DNA from 3 places in the Mesorhizobium sp. M0152 genome. Region 1 is predicted to be linked to each of the others. Evidence: riboswitches for the same ligand, from Rfam matches in the RefSeq annotation. Region 1 holds a riboswitch; each other region holds the start of a gene.
What was found. Region 1 has a riboswitch for cobalamin ahead of NKJ26_RS24785 (aromatic ring-hydroxylating oxygenase subunit alpha). Riboswitches for the same ligand answer to the same signal wherever they lie in the genome.
Positions count from the first base shown of each region.

Region 2: it holds a riboswitch for cobalamin, as region 1 does, so the genes downstream of both, metE (5-methyltetrahydropteroyltriglutamate--homocysteine S-methyltransferase) here and NKJ26_RS24785 (aromatic ring-hydroxylating oxygenase subunit alpha) in region 1, are expected to answer to the same signal.
Region 3: it holds a riboswitch for cobalamin, as region 1 does, so the genes downstream of both, NKJ26_RS23935 (CbtB domain-containing protein) here and NKJ26_RS24785 (aromatic ring-hydroxylating oxygenase subunit alpha) in region 1, are expected to answer to the same signal.

Region 1 is NZ_JAMYTH010000030.1:29,999-33,264, reverse strand. Features, by position in the region: gene NKJ26_RS24790 (FAD-binding oxidoreductase) at 1-115, opposite strand, end outside; gene NKJ26_RS24785 (aromatic ring-hydroxylating oxygenase subunit alpha) at 217-1,464, opposite strand; cobalamin riboswitch at 1,575-1,777, opposite strand; gene NKJ26_RS24780 (DUF680 domain-containing protein) at 2,268-2,468, shown strand; gene NKJ26_RS24775 (DUF680 domain-containing protein) at 2,536-2,742, shown strand; gene NKJ26_RS24770 (DUF680 domain-containing protein) at 2,812-3,021, shown strand; gene NKJ26_RS24765 (DUF680 domain-containing protein) at 3,084-3,266, shown strand, end outside.
Region 2 is NZ_JAMYTH010000044.1:19,336-22,601, reverse strand. Features, by position in the region: gene NKJ26_RS28655 (M20/M25/M40 family metallo-hydrolase) at 1-93, opposite strand, end outside; partial or broken gene NKJ26_RS28650 (IS6 family transposase) at 271-711, shown strand; gene NKJ26_RS28645 (trehalose-6-phosphate synthase) at 632-961, shown strand; cobalamin riboswitch at 1,618-1,818, shown strand; gene metE (5-methyltetrahydropteroyltriglutamate--homocysteine S-methyltransferase) at 1,914-3,266, shown strand, end outside.
Region 3 is NZ_JAMYTH010000028.1:13,368-16,633, forward strand. Features, by position in the region: gene cobO (cob(I)yrinic acid a,c-diamide adenosyltransferase) at 1-246, opposite strand, end outside; gene cobU (bifunctional adenosylcobinamide kinase/adenosylcobinamide-phosphate guanylyltransferase) at 248-763, opposite strand; gene NKJ26_RS23930 (CbtA family protein) at 756-1,553, opposite strand; gene NKJ26_RS23935 (CbtB domain-containing protein) at 1,569-1,748, opposite strand; cobalamin riboswitch at 1,785-1,983, opposite strand; gene NKJ26_RS23940 (MFS transporter) at 2,177-3,266, opposite strand, start outside.

The DNA.
Region 1 (3,266 bases):
TGAAGGTCTTCACGTCGGGCGCCTCGTCGCTGACGCCGATCACTTCCAGCACCTGCAGCCGGTCGTTCCAGGGTGCCATCTGGTCGAGATGACGATAGAGGCCAAGGTCCGTCATCGCATTCATCCTCTTGTCCCCTGTGTTCCGTGCATCGCTTGATCCCAAGACGCTGCGTTTTTGCAGCCAAGCGTGTCCGCTTGGCTACAAAAAAAATTGCTCTAGGCGACGCTACGCAGGGCCGGCCTGCCATCGCCGGCCAGGCGCGGGCCGATGAACGACGAATACCATTCGACGAACTGGATGACGCCACCTTCGTGCAGTTCCGAATAGGGACCGGGCTCGTAGGCCGGCGACAGAATGCCGAAGGCGTTTTCCTCGACGATGCGGCGGTCCTGGTCGTTGGTCTCCGTCCAGACATGGGTGAGTTCGGCGAGATCGTAGTCGACGCCTTCGACCGCATCCTTGTGCACCAGCCATTTCGTCGTCACGGCGGTTTCCGTGGCACTGATCGGCAGCACGCGGAAGGTGACGGCGTGGTCGCCGAGGATGTGGTTCCAGGTTGTCGGATAGTGGTAGAGCAGCAAGGAACCGATCCGATCGGTGGCAACGCTGTCTGACAGGTTCTTCTTGACCGCGCGCTTGCCCGTCATCGTGTAGCTGACGGCATCGCGCAGCAGCGGCGCGCGGGTGGCGCGGTATTGCCCGGCCGGATCGATGCGGAACTTGCTCGGCAGGCCGGCCGCCTCGCATTTCGCCCAGTGCGCCAGCATTTCCGGGTCGCTGTCGGCGCCTTGCACGCCGGTCACCGTAGGCGCTTCCGGAAACGTCTTGCAGAGTTCGGGATGGTTGCCGGCGCAGTGGTAGCACTCGCGGTTGTTTTCCCAGACCAGCTTCCAGTTGCCTTTCTCGACGATCGTACTCTCGAAGGCGACTTTTGCTTCGCTGAGCCGGTGCGGCTTGAGATAAGGCTCTATCATCGCCCGCATCGGCGCGAAATCCGCCGGCTCCTTGGCCAGGCAGATGAAGATGTAGCCGGCCACGCTCTCGCAGGCGACCGGCTTCAGGCCGAACTGGCTCTTGTCGAAACCGTCGGCCATCTGGCGGGCGAAAAGCAGGCGCCCATCCAACTCGTAGGTCCACTGATGATAGGGGCAGACCAGCTTGGCGGCCGTGCCTTTGTCGGAGTTGCAGACGCGGCTGCCGCGATGGCGACAGGAATTGTGGAAGGCGTTGATCTTGCCTTGCTGGTCGCGGACAAGGACGACCGGGTAGTCGCCGATCTGCGCGGTGATATAGCTGCCCGGCTTCGGCAGTTCGCAGTCATGGCCGATGAACAGCCAGTCGCGATACCAGATCAGCTCCATGTCGAGCTTGAAGAAATCGGGGTCGGTGTAGAAGGGCTGCTCGAGCGAGAAACCGCCTCTGCGGTTCTCCAGCAGCCTCAGCATGTCGTTGCGCACATCCATGTCCTGTCCTCGCGTTAAGGACTGACTATGGTGGTGATGGAGGAAGGATTGGACGCAGGCCAGGGCGAGCCGGCATGCATCATCCGCCTCTTGACCGCCCACCGCGATCAGTCGAGTCTAGAATCTCGGCTGGTTTCCGGGCTCTGGAGTTGTCCTTGCGGACGATCGCGACACCTTCCCAGGCTTGCACCCAGTGGTCTCCCGTTGCGATTTGAACTCCACCACCGTTGCGGGGGCAGCGCCGGATTCTGACCGGCTTCCCAATTCTCTGCCCCGTCGTCACGAAGCGGCACCTGAGATGGCGCGATCTAATCACGACACGCGTCGTGGCGTCGGCATGAAAACGACATCGCATCCATGCGGCGCGACACGCATAAGCGATAGTTCGATCGAGGATCGGGGCTCTTGAAATCGTCTCATCGCCGCCCCGCCGGGGGTCGGGTTTCGATCTTTGGCAGAAGCAAAAAGGGCTAACGGTTTCGAAAAGTGACTATTAGCAGCGCCTAAAATCGAACCGAACGGTTCGTTTCTGTTGACGGTGCGTGCAGGACAGTGTGAACACTCGGCCTCCGACACAGTTGGTGATGGGAGTGGAGCTTTCATCTAATCATCTGATATTTAACGGGAAAAATCGCAAGTAGAAGGTTTTGGCCCAGTTTCAAGAGGTGGATTCATGGTCCAGTCGGAACAACTTCGTGATTGGCAATGACCAGATGACTTTCCCACATCGGGGCTGTCCGAACGACGCGATTTCCTCCCAAGACACGCCGCTAGACGGACGGGAAAATACTGGAGTACCTAAAATGAAAAAAATTGTCCTCACTGCCGCCGCCCTTCTGGCCATTTCCGGCAGCGCCTTCGCCATTGGTAGCGACCACTATGGTTCGAACGCCCCGGCAGCCACTGCTGTCGACAGCTCGTACACCGCTTCGGTCAAGAAGTCGGAACCGGCTGCTCAGACGCCTGCTCAGGGCAGCGACCGCAACCTCTTCGGCAACAACTAACAACCGATTGCCAGCAGGTGGCCGGCTCGCCCGCCGCCCTGGTGAAACCAAATTCAGGAGACTTGAAATGAAGACGATCATTCTTGCTGCCGCCGCCGTTCTGGCCATCTCCGGCAGCGCCTTCGCCGATGGCGGCAACTATGGCTCGAACGGCGCCAACCAGCCCGCGGTTACTTCGACCGACAGCTCGTATACGGCTTCGACCCAGAAGTCGGCTCCGGCTGAAAAGCAGCCCGTCCAGGGCGCCGATCGTAACCTCTTCGGCAATAACTAACAGCCAATTCCCCGTGGACGGCGGGCTTCCCCCCCGCCCCGGTGGAACTTGAAATTCAGGAGACTTGAAATGAAGAAGATCATCCTCGCTACCGCCGCCGTCCTGGCTATCTCCGGTAGCGCTTTCGCCGGCAGCGACAATTTTGGCTCCAATGGCGCCAACCAGCCTGCCACAACCGCTGTCGACAGCTCGTATACGGCTTCGACCGGCAAGTCGGAGCCGGCCACGCAGGCGCCTGTAACCCAGGGCAGCGACCGCAACCTGTTCGGCAACAACTAACATCTGACCGCAAGGCGGCGGCTTGCCGCCGCCTTGGATTAGCGAATACGGAGTATCAAAAAATGAAAAAGATTGTTCTCACTGCCGCCGCTCTTCTGATTGCCGCCGGCAGCGCCTATGCCCGCAACGACAACGTTGGCGGCACCGACATCAACAAGCAGGCGACCGTCAACGTCGACACCTCGCACACGGGCTCGATCCGCAAGAGCGAGTCGCCCGTCTACAAGCTGCTCAATTCGGCGGGC
Region 2 (3,266 bases), on a different contig from region 1:
CGAGTGCAGCCCGGAACTGTCACCGTTGCCGATGAGCAAATAGGCACCGGGGACCTTGTTCAGCATGAACGAGAAATCTTCGCTGAACATCATGGTTCTGTCGCAAACTTTTCGGAAAGGTCATTTGCTGCATGACGCTTGCTCTTTTTTCCGGGAGTTTGTCATGTTCAAAGGCCGCCATTTTGATCGATCCGTGATCCGGCTCTGTCGCAAACCTTTCCGTAAGCGGAGCATGGCAAGAAAAACGCCTCAGCTGTGGAGGAGCACGTGATGTCCAAGGGCCGCCATTTCGACCAGTCGGTGATCCTGCTGTGCGTGCGCTGGTACCTGGCCTACACTCTGAGCCTGCGCGATCTGGAAGAGATGATGGCCGAACGCGTTGAAGGTCGACCACTCCACTGTGCATCGCTGGGTCGCCCACTTCTCGCCGCAGCTGCTGGAGCGCTTCAACCGGCGCAAGCGTGTGGTCGGCAGCAAGTGGCATATGGACGAGACGTACATCAAGGTCCGCGGCCATGGATGTATCTCTACCGCGCTATCGACATCCTCGGCGACACGGTCGAGTTCTTCTTTAGCGAGAACCGTGACCTGGTGGCGGCCCAACGCTTCCTCCGCAAGGTGCTGACGCGCCATGGCCGGCCGGAGCGCATCGTCATCGACGGCGGCCAGACCTGGCGTTCTGGTGTTATCGAAGTTGGCCGGCGCGGCCGAAGACTTCGGTGAGGACGCCCTGCTGGTAGATCCGAGGCTCCCCGATGAGATAGCTGCAGCGATCTCAAGAGCGGCCAGCATGCCGCGCGAAGAACGCATCCAACGCTGGCGGGGGATGATGGATAAACTTGAGGCGTATACAATCCACCATTGGTCAGCGGACTTCGTTCGGCAACTGGACAAGAGCCGGATTACCGTGCCTGCGGACCACTTCCACTATCTCGGCTTGGGCTGGATGAGCGAGGCCTAAATGCCTTCCTTCGGACCGAGCCCGAATTGCACACCGCGCTGATGCGTGCACTGGATAAAAACTGGGTCCTGCCGACCATATGATGCAGAATATGAAGCACGCGAGCTTTGCCGCAATTCCGCGTCCCTCGACTGCCTAGCGCTTTGAGATGAGATACTTATACTTACCGCCTGAATGACGCTTAAAAAGCTTATCGGGACACAGTCGTGCCTTGCTCTTTGGACCGGGCCCCGGCCAGTGTGGTCTCTTGCCGCCGAGCGCAGTTACCACCGATTGCCTAGTCACCAGGGGTCGTGGTCACGACCTGGCGTGCCATTTCCCCCCGCACCATGGTTTGGCGTTCACTTCGAGACAACCGCTTCTGCCATGCACGCATCACTTTCGGCCCACGATTGCATCGTTAAACATCGCCACCAATGCCATCTTCTGCATTCGACCACGTTGTCACTCCCATCCATCTTGTCCGAAATCCTTCATGGATGAACGGTGAGGAATGTCGCAGCCTGACAGGAAACCATTATGAACAATGGTGGCGGGGGTGCCAGCGACGGCAATGGGCGGACTGAATATTTCAGAATGAAGACAAGGTGTAAAAGAGCGAATACATAACGACATAAACATTTCGTTATGCGATATTGACAAAGTGCGGACCGCTGTGATTGTCTGCGGGTTGTGGTTCTCCGCACGGCGCTGCCGGAGCGGAGCTAAGAGGGAAGCCGGTGCGATGCCGGCGCTGCCCCCGCAACTGTTAGCGGCGAGCCAACCCCACTCATGTCACTGAGGCGAATACCCTCGGGAAGACGGGTAGAGGCTATGACCCCGCGAGCCAGGAGACCTGCCACGGCGAATTACGTCCACGGGCGGGGTGTCTCGGTGGCCGCTGCAACCCGGCGTTGGTGCCGGCCTGCTAGCGCCTTCCTTGTCACCGACGCCCCAACCATCGGGGTATGACATGACTGTCTCTCAGCAAATTCCTGTAGCAACGCTCGGCGTGCCGCGCATCGGTCGTCGGCGAGAACTGAAATTCGCGCTTGAAAGGTACTGGTCCGGAAAATCTTCCGCCGCCGCCCTTCTCAGGACGGCGAAGGCGCTCCGTGCCGCTAGCTGGGAGGAGCAGCACGATCGCGGCGTGTCGAAAATCCCGTCGAACGACTTCTCGCTATACGACCATGTGCTCGACACCGCAGCCATGGTCGGCGCCGTTCCATCCCGTTACGGCTGGAATAGCGGCGAGGTCCCACTTGACATCTACTTCGCAATGGCGCGCGGCAACCAGGGTCAGACGGAGGGTTGTGGACACGCTGGTCACCAGCAGGCGGCTCATGGGCCTGATGTAACCGCGATGGAAATGACCAAGTGGTTTGACACCAACTATCACTACATTGTGCCGGAACTCGACGATGATCAGACGTTCGCCCTCTCGTCAACGAAACCGGTCGATTACTTCCTCGAGGCTAAAGCTCTCGGCATTCACACACGCCCAGTCATCCTTGGACCCATCACCTTCCTCAAGCTGGCGAAATCGCCTGCCGAAGGGTTCGGTCCCATCGCGCTCCTATCGCGGCTGCTGCCCGTCTACGAGCAACTTCTGCAGAGGCTGAAGCTGTCGGGAGCCGACTGGGTGCAGATCGATGAGCCAGCGCTTGTCCTCGATCTGAACCCGAACGAACGAGCTGCGTTCGAATTCGCCTATGGACAGCTGTCGAAAGCCGCGCCCGAGCTGAAGATCATGCTGGCTACGTATTTCGGGCCGCTGGGAAACAATCTCGAAACCGCGGTTTCTCTGCCCCTGGCTGGGCTGCATATTGATCTCGTGCGCGCTCCCGAGCAGCTGGAAACGGTGGGTCGGCTCGCTCCGAAGGATCTGGTGCTCTCGCTTGGCTTGATCGATGGCCGCAACGTCTGGCGTGCGAACCTGCCCGCCATTCTCGACCGCATCAAATCGATCGTCGCCGGCTGGCCCTTGGACCGCGTCGAGATCGCGCCTTCTTGCTCGATGCTGCATGTGCCGATCGACCTGCGCATGGAGACGGAACTCGACGCCGACATCAGCTCGTGGCTCGCCTTCGCGGCCCAGAAGACCGACGAATTGGTGTTGCTGGCCCGGGCCCTGTCCCAAGGCAGAGATGCGGTGGCTGGCGCGTTGAAAGCGTCTGCCGAGGCTGCCGCCACGCGCGTGACATCCACGAGGATCCATGACCCGCTTGTTCAGGGGCGGATCGCCAGCATTGACGATAGCATGAAGCGACGAGAGAGCGCTTTTGCCGAGCGCTCCAGAGTCCAAGCCGGCTCACTCGGGCTGCCG
Region 3 (3,266 bases), on a different contig from region 1:
GGCGTCCTTCTCACCCGTATGCCATTTGCCCTTGATGAACTGGACGACGCCGACGCGCTTGCCATAGCCGAGCATTCTGAGCGCCAGGCCAAAGGCGGCTGTCGTCTTGCCTTTGCCCGGACCGGTATTGACGATGAGCAGCCCCTTCTCGATCGTCTTGGCCGCCACCTCGGCATCCTGCACCGCCTTGCGCTTGGCCATCTTGGCGCGGTGGCGTTCTTCGTCCTTTTCGTCGATATCGGTCATCTCATTTCACCTTGAGCGGCAGCCCCGCTACCATCAGCAGCACCGTATCGGCGACTGCGGCAACCTGCTGGTTGAGCCGGCCTGCCGCATCGCGAAAGCGGCGCGCCAGTGCGTTGTCCGGCACGATGCCTTGGCCGACCTCGTTTGAAACCACGAACCATGGCCCGCGCGGCCGCGACAGCACATCAGCCAGCCGCCGGCATTCCAGCTCGAGGTCATGTTCGGCCAGCATATGGTTGGTCAGCCACAGCGTCAGGCAGTCGACCAGCACCGGCTGATTATCAGGCAATGCCGCCAGTGCGCCTGCGAGATCGAGCGGCGCATCGATCGTCGCCCAGCATTCGCCGCGCCGCGAGCGGTGCAGCGCGATGCGTTCGCGCATCTCGTCATCATAGGCTTGCGCGGTGGCGATATAGGCCCATGGCGAGGGCAGCGCCGTCATGAGCGTTTCGGCATGCGCGCTCTTGCCGGAGCGCGCACCGCCGATAATGAAGGTCAGCTTGCCGCGATCAGGCAAAGCTGTCGCGCAGGCTGGTCGCGGTGCCGGTAAAGCGGCCGCGCACCACGCCGACGACGGCGCCGAGCACCACCCAGAACACCAGATTGGTCACCGTCACCGCCACCACAAACTGGTGGTGCAACCCCTCTGGGATCGCCGTGTCGTAGCTGTCGGGCTGCGGCGCGCCGACGATATGCGGCGCCACCATCAAGGCCACGGCGAGGATCGCCAGCGGCAGCGACTTGCGGAAGGCGATCAGGCCAAGGCCGGTCGCGGTGGCCGCCACCGTTGCCCACCACCAGATCTGGCGTTGGGTGAGGTCGGCGGCCGGAATGGCCGGCAGTTCCGGCGGCAGGCCTAGGCCCGGCGCCAGCGTGAACACGGCAAAGCCGGCCAGGCCCCAGAACACGCCCCGGCGCCAATTGCCGATGCCGCCGGCGAATTCGGAAACCGCGACCAGGATCAGCGCGAAGCCGATGCCGGTGACGATATTGGCAAGCACGCTGAAGGCGAAACGTTCGAAACCGTCGGCCGGCGCCCAGCCTTCGTCTTCCGCGACCGGAGCAGCAGATTCCGCAGGCGCGGCCGTGCTCATTGCATTTCCCGCCGGGGCGGCGGAGCCCATGGCGTTGGTGTCCGTTGCAGCCGGCGCGGCATCGTCGTGGTGATGACCGCCGCCAGCCTGTTCGTAGACTTCCGCCTTCAGGATCAGCGGCACGGTGGCATAGGCCTGCATGCAGGCGAGAACGACGCCGGCCACGAGCCCTGCGATCGCCGCGATGAACACGACGTTGCGAAACAGGTTCATGATGTCAAATCCCTATCAGTGGCAGGGAAACGCCATCGAATGACGATAATCGTGGGCGGCATTGTGGACCGCATCGATATGCGAGAAGCCGACGAAGCCCATCACGAAAAGGCCGAGGAATCCAGCGAGAGCGAGCTGCATCAAGCGGGACTGCGAGGAAACGGAGGCGCCGAGCGAGACGGAAGCGGTATTCATGTCATGTCCTTTCGCCCTCCACCCGAGGGCATAGAAGTCAGTTTCCTGTCGCCGGCAGGTCTCCTGGCTCGCGGATCAACGCCCTTCCCCACCTTCCCGAAGAAAAAATCTTCAGTGGCATATGGAGAGGACTACCGCACACAGTTGCGGGGGCAGCCACGGCGTTGGGCGACAAGTCAGCCCGCACCGCATTCCCTCTTGGCTCCAAAATGGAACCGACGACATCGGCGACTATAGGCAGAATCGCCGCCTCCGGCAAACCAAATTCCGCCGGCAACTATTGCGAATGCGGCGTGCCGGCCGGGGATCGCCGACGGCGCTCAATGCGCCACAAAGCGGGCGTGCTGATGCCCGAAGAATATGAATTGCACCGCTTCCACAACTGGGTGCGCGAGCGCCACGCAGGGCTTTCACCCCAGCCCTGATCCTCACAGCGACTTCGGCAGATACCGCCAGGTCACGAAGCCGCAAACCGCGGCCAGCAGGCCGAGCGTGACGAACACCGAGCCCAGCCCGAAGAACGCCAGCACCACTGAATAGACCAGCGGCGGCGTCAGCTCGGAAAAATCGAGATAGGTGCGGTAGACCGCAGCCATCTGCGACCGCTCGTAGGACCGCACCGAGCGCATGAAGGCGGTCGAGCCCAGCGCGTCGAGCGCGATGGTGAACAACGCGCCGCAGAGCAGGAAAGCGCCGGTGAGCAGCGGTGCGCTCTCGCCGACCGCGCCTGCCGCCAACAACATGGCCGACATCGCGAAATAGGCAAAAGTCATGGTCCGCCGACCGCCGAAGCGCTTGCCCGCTCTGCCCCAGAAGATAGCCATGAACAAGAGCGCGTTACCGGCCGAAACCAGCAGGCCGCCGGCCAGCTTGCCCTCGCCGGTGATGACCATGAACAGCGGCCCATAGACAAAGAACGTCGTCCAGAAGCAGGAACGGCCGAAGGCGATCAGCCAGGCGAGCCTCAATCTGGGTTGCGCGACGAAGCGGCCGATATTGGCGAGCGGATTGACCGGGCGCGTCTTGCCCGGGCGGATCGACGGGTTGTCGCCCAGCCGATAGGTCCAGAACAGCGCCAGCAGGGCCGTCGCGAATACCGCCACCGCGCCATGCGCGGCATAGATGCCGAAGCGTGTGTAAAGAAAAATGCCAAGCGTCGGCCCGCCCGTCCAGGCGAACATCGACCACGCCATGCGCAGCGATTCCGCCTGCATGAAGTCGGTCTTGCGGATGTGGTCCATGATGTAGAGGTTGAGCGTGATCGACAGCGCGCTGGCGCCCATGACGCGGCAAAGCATGCCGGCCAATTGTCCGGCAAGCGTATGGGTAACGAAGAACAGCGAGCCGATGGCGAGCAGGCAGGCGCCGGCGGTATAGACCCAGCGCCGGGCAAAGCGGCGGATCAGCATCGGCATGAACAATGTCACCGACAGCCCAAGCAGCGCCACGACAGTGTAGAGGATCGAGACGATCTGCTCGTTGTGGAGGATTTCGTAGGCCTGGATCGGGATGACGCTC